Regions from separate parts of the Peribacillus asahii genome, predicted to be linked through region 2. Evidence: riboswitches for the same ligand, from Rfam matches in the RefSeq annotation. Region 2 holds a riboswitch; the other holds the start of a gene.
What was found. Region 2 has a riboswitch for cyclic di-GMP ahead of BAOM_RS18365 (type II secretion system protein). Riboswitches for the same ligand answer to the same signal wherever they lie in the genome.

Region 1 (4,434 bases), 700 kb from region 2:
CACCGTTTTTACTTCTTCTTTATTGCCAGCTTTATCTACACTGTAGAAGGATACTTTATGTGTCCCCTCTTCAGCTAATGTAAAGCTTGTGCCTGCTGTAAATTCTGATCCATTGATTGAATAGAAAGTTTTGTTTACTCCACTTTGTGTGTCTGTTGCTGTTAGTTGCACTTCAGCATCTTCTTTTAAGACAGTTTCCGTTATGTTTGAAGTTGTAACAGGAGAAGTAGTATCAAATTCTTCTGCTTGAATCTGTATAGTGCTGTATGCTTCTGATTCTACTCCAGACGGAGAAATTGGAACAACACGATATTCATAATCACCTGGCTCCAAATCACTAATAGTAAGGCTTGTTTCCGTTGTATTTTCGACAAGTTTAAGTTCACCATTTACTACCTCATATATATTATAGGACTCTGCATTTTGTACCAAACCCCAGTTTAATGTCACAGAGTCATCCTCTACTATAGAACCAGAAGTTTTCGGAGCCTCCAATTTAGGCCCAATATACAATTTTACTTGATTAGATGACGGTGATTCGCCAAAACGACTATGATACGAAGTTACTTCGAAGATATACCGTCCTTCTGGTTGATTACTTACTTTAAACTGAAGACTTGTTGTAGTCCCAACGAATTTCTTTGTTCCGTCAATCACTTGATAGACGTTATAACCTGCTGCATTGTCTTCTTTTGTCCAATCTAAGATTATTGTATTCTCATTCTCTACCTTTCCAGTTAATTCAAGTGCTTGCAATTCGGGGAAATTCAACTCATATTCAATTCGAGAGCCGGTTGGAGATTCACCAAAGCGGTCACTGTAGGATGTTATTTCAAACGTATACTTTCCTTCTGGCATATTAACCATGGTATGAGCATTTCCAACTTTTGTTGCAATTAATTTTCGTTCACCATTTATAATTTGATATACCTTATAGGCTGTTGCATATTCAAATGCATCCCATCTTAGGACTAAATCATTTCCATTTTGTACTGTAATAGTAGGGTTTTCAGGTGCCAGCATGTCAGGATGAATTAAATCGAACTCCAGGTTTGCTACCTGTTCTGACTCGCCAAAACGGTCACTATATGAAGCTACTTCATATTTGTAATGTCCTTCTGGCATATTTTTATGGGGTGTATTTAATGCAGACGTTGACAAGATTAATTTCTTTTCACCATCAATAACTTGATATAATTTGTACGAATCTGCATATTCAGCTTGTGTCCATCTTAAATTAATATCATTATAATTTGATAAAGTATAAGTTAAACTCTCAGGAGCTTGCATATCAGGAAAGACCATATCTATTTCAATACGAAAAGGGACCTCCGACTCTCCAAAGCGATCACTATATGTCGTTACCTCATATACATGTTTTTCCTCCGAAACATTGGAGATAAGATGACTGTTTAATCTTGTCGTTGTAAGTAACTTTCTCTCTCCGTCTACTAACTCATATACTCTGTAATTCGTCGCATAGTTAGCTTTTTGCCAATTAAAGATTAAGTCATTACCATTCTCGATTTTATAAGTTACAATAGGTGACTTAATCTCAGGAAAAACAACATCCCCTTCAATCTGAGATCCCTCGAAAGATTCTCCAAAGCGGCTGTTATAAGATGTTATTTCATAACTATACTTTCCTTCCGGATGATTCACAAATGTATAGCTATTCGTCTTTGTAGTTGCCGTGAGTGTTCTGGTACCATCTACGACTTGATATATATTATAATCTGCCGCATAGGTTACTTTATCCCAGCTTATAGTAAGATCATTCCCACTGGCTATACTTGATACAACATTTAACGGACTTTCCATCTCTGGATATACAACCTCAACAATCACTGTGTTGGAAAGTTCAGATTCACTATCTCTTCTAATAGAAGAAACTGCAAACGTACTGCTTCCTTCTGAAACATTATAAACAGTAGTATCGGTATTTTCATATGAAACCTCTTTAACCAATTCCTGCTGTCCATCTTGAATCTTATAGATTCGATAGCTGCTTACCCCTGTAACTTTATCCCAATCTAAAACAATGTTACCTGGATAGTATTGACTTGCTTTCAAATTTGCTGGTGCTTGTATTTCTGTGGCAAACACATTTGAAAGCGGAAGCAGTACTTGAAGCAGTATTAAAAATACTGTAAATAAAGATAACTTTCTTATCATATTTTTATCTCCTTTTTTATAAAAAAAGGCAACGGAAATTCCTATTATATTGATTTGTGGTATCCGGCTGCCATCCAATTATAAATTTTGGTTCAGGCCCTTGGTTTTGCGTCTCACAGTTTCCTGTGGTTTGCCTTTTTCACTTTTAAGGTACTAATAAAAAAACTATTCCATTAAAATTATTTTCACGGAATATTTTACCTAATATATACAAATTAAGAGATCTTAACAAAGCTAAGATCTCTCAATTTATTTTTATTAATCAATTAACGAAGAAGCTGAAGTACACCTTGTGGCTGTTGATTTGCTTGGGCAAGCATTGCTTGAGCTGCTTGAGAAAGGATAGAGTTTTTCGTTTGCTCCATCATTTCTTTCGCCATATCTACATCACGGATACGAGACTCAGCAGCAGTTAAGTTTTCTTGAGATGTACCTAAGTTATTAATTGTGTGTTCTAAGCGGTTTTGGAATGCACCCAATTTTGAACGTTGAGCTGAAACATCCTCAATCGCTTTGTTAATTGCAGAAATAGAAGATTCTGCTGATGCAGCAGAGCTTACATCAATATTATCAACATTTAGAGCAGCCGCTCTCATATCGTTAATATCAACATTCATTGTTTGGGATGAATTAGCTCCGATTTGGAAACTTAAAGAGTTATTTGCATACTCTTCTACTGAAGCACGTGATGTGAATGTTGCCTCTTTACCAATATCTTCAACTCCGATTGCACCAAAAGTTAATGAATAGCTACCATCAGCAGTTGCTATAGTTTGAGCTCCACCCGCAGCTGCAACACCAGTAACAGCAGCAGTTTGACCATCTTGTGTTGTCCATTCAAAAGAATACGTATCTGCAGTTGCATCATAGTCTGTAATTTTTACATTAATTGTTTCATCTGCCTCAGTACCAGGAGTCCCTGCTACAGCTGCTGTTGAAGCTACCACTGTTGTGAATAGTGCAGAATCACCTTGGTTATCAAATGTTACGTTACCAAGTTGCTCAGTTACACCGCTTTTAGAACCATCAATAAGTTTCTTTGTATTGAATTCAGTTGTATTACCAATACGATCAATTTCTTCAATTAACTGGTCCATTTCCTTTTGTAGCTCTTGGCGATCACCATCTGTGTTAGAATCGTTAGAAGATTGAACCGCTATTTCCCGCATACGTTGAAGAATAGAATGTGTCTCATTTAATGCGCCTTCAGCTGTTTGGATTAAAGAGATACCGTCTTGAGCGTTTTTAGAACCCATTTCAAGACCACGGATTTGTCCGCGCATTTTTTCAGAGATTGCTAAACCTGCAGCGTCATCTCCAGCTTTGTTAATACGAAGACCTGAAGCTAGTTTTTCCATTGATTTAGATTGTGCATTAGATGCACTTGATAGTTGGCGATGTGTGTTTAACGCCGTGATATTGTGATTGATAATCATAATATATTTCCTCCTTGAGTTGTCATTTCCCACATCCATGTGGTTATTTCGGTTGAATAGTGATTAAGTCGGCCGCCTATATCACTATTCAACCTTACATCCTTAATATCGGTGCTGTTACTGTTTTATTTAGAGAATACATTTATTTTTTTCGAAAAAAATCGCTTAAACTTGTCAAAGTGTTGACTTCGGTATTTAGGGCTTGGTTATTTTCTTGCTGGATGGACAAATATATTTCTTTCCGATGGATGTCGACATGCTTTGGTGCTTGAATACCAAGTTTAATTTGCTCTCCTTCAACCGCTAATACCGTAATCTCAATATCATTGCCAATCATAATCGATTCGTTTAACTTTCTAGTAAGTACAAGCATTATTTGACCTCCTGTTTGACCGAAGATGGGATAAGCTTATGGCGAGTTGTATAGTTATCCGTTTTCATAATGTATTGCTTACCTAATTTCTTCGTGTGGTTGAGGATAATCGGTGCTTGCAGGTTAGCCGTTGTTTGTTCAAATGGATCTCGTACCGATAAAATCGTGAATACCGTCACATCTTGTTCGAGCTGGATTTGTAAATCGGCTAGTACTTCATCAGAAAGGTTCACTTCATACGTCAGGAACACATCAAATGGATTCGTCATAATGAAAGCGACTTCTTGAGTTTTGATAGACTGAAGTACGAAAAATGGTGTTTCCTCAAGTGGTAGTAAGCCAAATTGTTTCTCCTCTAAAAACCCCGGAATCCCGCTCTCGAATGTATAAATCTCTTCTTCATTCATCTCTATTTCACCGTGAAATTTTGTAGAAATCTTCATCTTTATC
Region 2 (4,434 bases):
GGGCGGAAATGATGGACAAATACAGGTTTATATTGATGAAAAACAGAAAGAATCATCGTCTTTAAACCGATTTGAACCATCAACACATGTTCATCATTCGTTGCTAACCCAAGATGAAAATAAGTGCGATAAGCGGCTAACATGGATAAGTCAGCCACAACCGGTTTTAATGAAGATTCTCGGAACAGCTCAGAAAACTCTTGCAGCACCGATTCTTTTGAAGCAATCAAAAGCACTTCTTTATTCTCCTCTGTTTCCTTTAATAAAACAGGTACGAGTAGTGGATCTTCGAAAGGCAAATGAATGCTTTCTCCTAATTGCATATATAAATAACCAGTCAGTTCCTCTTCCATAATTTCAAGCGGGACAACTGTTTTTCTCAAAATGACAAACTCATTGGGAACACAAAACGACATCTTACTCCCTTTCAGCTTCCAGTTGTCCACCATCTCATCGATAATCATTCCAAGCGTGTCTCGCTCCTTAATCTGCCCTTCAACGACAACACCGGGCGGCAGACACTTTTGTCCATACGTATGAAACGTCCGATTGCGATCGCTCTGGACAAAACGAATATACGAATCGCTAATCGTAAAATGAACAGAATGCTGCCTGTTGCTTCGTAAAAAATTCATATTTTCACCGCCTACATGAACATCGAGAAATACCAGCTAATGATGTTCTCTCCATAAAAGTAAGAAAGAAGAGCCCCAACTGCAATAAACGGACCAAATGGAATGAGCTCTTTTTGTTTATGCTTCCCAAGCAGCATCCCGCCTACACCAAATACAGCTCCTAAAAAAGTGGCCATCAAAAAGGTAAGCAATGTTTGCGAAAACCCGAGCGCAATTCCAATCACAAAAAAGAGCTTAATATCGCCTCCGCCCATGCCGCCTTTGCTAATGACGGCAATCAACAATAACAAACCAAAGCCAAAGAAGGCACCAACTAATGGGTCCCACCACGGAGTAAGCGGAATGAACAACCGTTCAAGAAAGAAAAGCGGCAAAAAAAACAACAGCACTTTATCAGGAATAATCATATACTTCATATCCGACACAAATATAATCACTAACAGTGAAATAAGTGTCAAGGCGACAATCAGTTCACCTGTCAAACCAAACTGATACAACGCCAGCATAAACAAAATTCCCGTCGCAAGCTCCATAATTGGATAAAACGGCGAAATCTTACTGCCGCATCCACGACATGTTCCTTTTAAAAACACAAAAGACAAAACCGGAACTAAATCCAATGTACTAAGCGTTCGCTTACACGTCGGACAATGCGACCGCGGCCTTACAATCGACTGCCCCTCCGGAACCCGAAGCCCGACAACATTATAAAACGACCCTAGCACAAGACCGAGCACTAATAAATAACTATATATAAATATCATCATCTTCATGTTCCTCTGCTTCTTCTCTACTTATCCATAATTCTATTATAACGAAATACAACATGATTCGATAGTAGGATGGTGGGATATGTAGGAATAGGTAAAAAAATAACTCCTTGGGAAGGAGTTATTAAAATTCACAATATTTTTATTCTACAATATCTCTTTTAAGTTCCGATGGTTTTTTACCTGATATACCTCTTTCACTACCTTCAAGAGTTACAATATATGATTTATCAGTTCCATTATACATTACGTAGGCAGTAGCTTCCGGGTAGGATGTACCATCCTTATCCGGATCTTCAATTGCACTTTCTAAGTATCCAGCACTTACTAATTCTGTCATAGTAATTTTGCCACCATCATTAGCATTATTACCACTGTTTGCCCATAATGATTTCTCATTCGCCGCAACCGCCAATCTCGCAGCCCCAATCAATTGTTCAGCATTTGCCACATGCGCATCTTTCTTACTGTTGTCAATAATGTTCGCAATACTCGGCACCGCAATCGCTCCAATAATCCCCAAGATAACAACAACTGCTAGTAATTCAACGAGTGTCAAACCTTTTTGGTTTTTTAGTAATTTTTGTAATTTCTTTTTCATACCTTTATCCCCCTTTTTTATTTTAGAAGTAGTGTGTATGTAAATATTCACTAAATCTAGTAGTTTACCAGTTTCAAAGACTTAAAATTGGCGGGGTGCACTACTAGCTCCGGATCATTCAAGTGCCCACATACGAATAATCTTTCAACGCTTCCAACTTTACCTTTTATTTTATTATATAGGCATTTATCCCCAAAATACAACGCTTATTTTTGTACATTTCCTTACATTTTACCTAAAAAAATTAATAAAATGTTTCTATTTATTGAATTGTTTCAAATATCTTAAACATCGGAAACGCAATAGCACCTACAATTCCTCCAACAGCTCCTGCTAAAAAGACAATGAGCATCGGTTCTATTAATGATTTCACTTGATCCGTCGCATTGTCCACTTCCATGTCGTAAAAATCCGCTACTTTCTCAAGCATGACATCAATTGACCCGGATTGTTCCCCGACCGCAATCATTTGTGTGACCATCGGCGGAAAAGCCCAATGCCTTTCCATCGGAACAGACATCGATTCTCCTTTTTCAATCGAGCTTCTTGCCTCTTTAACAACTCGAGCTATGACTTCATTCCCAACAATTCTCTCAACAATGGTTAACGATTGCAAAATCGGGACAGAACTTGAAAAAAGCGAGCTAAGCGTCCGCGTCATCCGCGCCATTTGTGCTTTTTGAAGCATGGAGCCGAATAACGGAACTTTTAAAAGAGCATAATCCCAATAATATTTCGTTTGACGATTTTCAAGAATTAAACGAATACCGATATATAGGGCAATCGCAAACAGAACAAACAGCCACCAAAACGATTGAAAAAAGCCTCCCATGCCGATGACGATTTTAGTAATAAGCGGAAGCTCGGCTCCTGATGAAACAAATACCTTTTGAAAGGATGGAACGACGGTCGATAAGAGAAAAATAACAATTGTAATCGTGATAATTCCAACAGTTGCAGGATAGGTCATCGCCGCTTGAACTTTTTTTCTTGTTTGATATTGCTTTTCAAAATAAACAGCCATTCTTTCTAAAATCTCATCAATATTACCGCCCGCTTCTCCGGCACGCATCATGTTGACAAAAATTGCAGGAAAGACGTTTGGATGCTTTTCGGCACCATCTGAATATGGCTTCCCAGCTTCTAAACTATGAAGTAAGTCTATGAGCGTTTTCTTTAATATTTTACTAGATGTTTGCTCGGAAAGAATTTTCGTTGCTTCTACTAAACTGATTCCAGCTTTTAATAGCGTCGAAAATTGGCGCAAATAAATAACAAAATCTTTATTTTTTACTTTTCTCTTTCCTAACGAGATTTCCTTATACAAAATACCGGTTAATTCTTCAATTTGAATGACGGCAATTCCTGTTTCACGCAGCTTACTTACCGCTTCTCTTCGGTGTTCCGCATTTACTTTGCCTTCTTTCTTTTTCCCGGTACGATCTCTTCCTACATAACGAAAAACAGCCATTACACCATAACCTCTTGTAAATAAGGAGCAGCTGACTGTGCATCGATTCGATTTTTTTCAATCAGTTCTCTCATCGACATTTCAAGCGTATGCATGCCGGCTGATTTACTAGTTTGCATAATGCTGTGGATTTGGTGAATTTTTTCGTTTCGGATTAAGTTTCGAATCGCTGAATTATTAATCATAATTTCTGTCGCTGCGACCCGTCCTTTTCGATTTTTTGTCGGAAACAAGCGCTGCGAGATAATCGCCCCTAATACAGAGGCAAGCTGAATGCGTACTTGCGGCTGTTGATTCGGCGGAAATACATCAATAATTCGATCAATCGTCGCTGGAGCATCGGTTGTATGTAACGTACCTAACACTAAATGTCCGGTTTCCGCTGCCGTAATCGCTGTCGAAATCGTTTCTAAATCTCGCATTTCTCCTACTAAAATAATGTCTGGGTCTTGACGAAGACAAGCACGAAGACCGTTGGCAAAATTGCTCGTATCAAAACCAACTTCTCGTTGATTGATAATACTCATACCATGTTTATGCAAATATTCAATCGGATCTTCTAACGTGATAATATGACGTTTCAAATGTTTATTAATATAATCAATCATCGCCGCCAGCGTCGTTGATTTCCCGCTTCCTGTCGGTCCTGTCACAAGCACGAGTCCTTGCGGTTTTTCAGAAATGTCTCGTAATACATTCGGCATGTTTAGCTTTTCTAATGTTGGAATTTCTGTCGGTACAACCCGGATAGCAAGGCTTAAACAGTTCCGCTGATGATACGCATTGACACGAAAACGCGATACTTGTGGAATACTATATGAAAAATCTAGTTCTCCATTCGTTTTCAGTTTCTCCCATAAACCTTCTGGAACGATTGCTCGAGCCATCGCCTCCGTGTCAGCGGGCTTTAACACGTCCTTACCATATTGCTTAAGTTCCCCATGAAGCCTCATGATT

Region 1: it holds a riboswitch for cyclic di-GMP, as region 2 does, so the genes downstream of both, BAOM_RS21810 (OmpL47-type beta-barrel domain-containing protein) here and BAOM_RS18365 (type II secretion system protein) in region 2, are expected to answer to the same signal.

What each region holds. Positions count from the first base shown of each region.
Region 1 is NZ_CP026095.1:4,418,442-4,422,875, forward strand. It holds gene BAOM_RS21810 (OmpL47-type beta-barrel domain-containing protein) at 1-2,175, opposite strand, end outside; cyclic di-GMP riboswitch class I at 2,231-2,320, opposite strand; gene BAOM_RS21815 (flagellin N-terminal helical domain-containing protein) at 2,442-3,611, opposite strand; gene csrA (carbon storage regulator CsrA) at 3,754-3,984, opposite strand; gene fliW (flagellar assembly protein FliW) at 3,984-4,427, opposite strand.
Region 2 is NZ_CP026095.1:3,721,637-3,726,070, forward strand. It holds gene pilM (type IV pilus biogenesis protein PilM) at 1-635, opposite strand, end outside; gene BAOM_RS18360 (prepilin peptidase) at 647-1,399, opposite strand; gene BAOM_RS18365 (type II secretion system protein) at 1,548-2,006, opposite strand; cyclic di-GMP riboswitch class II at 2,087-2,170, opposite strand; gene BAOM_RS18370 (type II secretion system F family protein) at 2,269-3,477, opposite strand; gene BAOM_RS18375 (type IV pilus twitching motility protein PilT) at 3,477-4,434, opposite strand, start outside.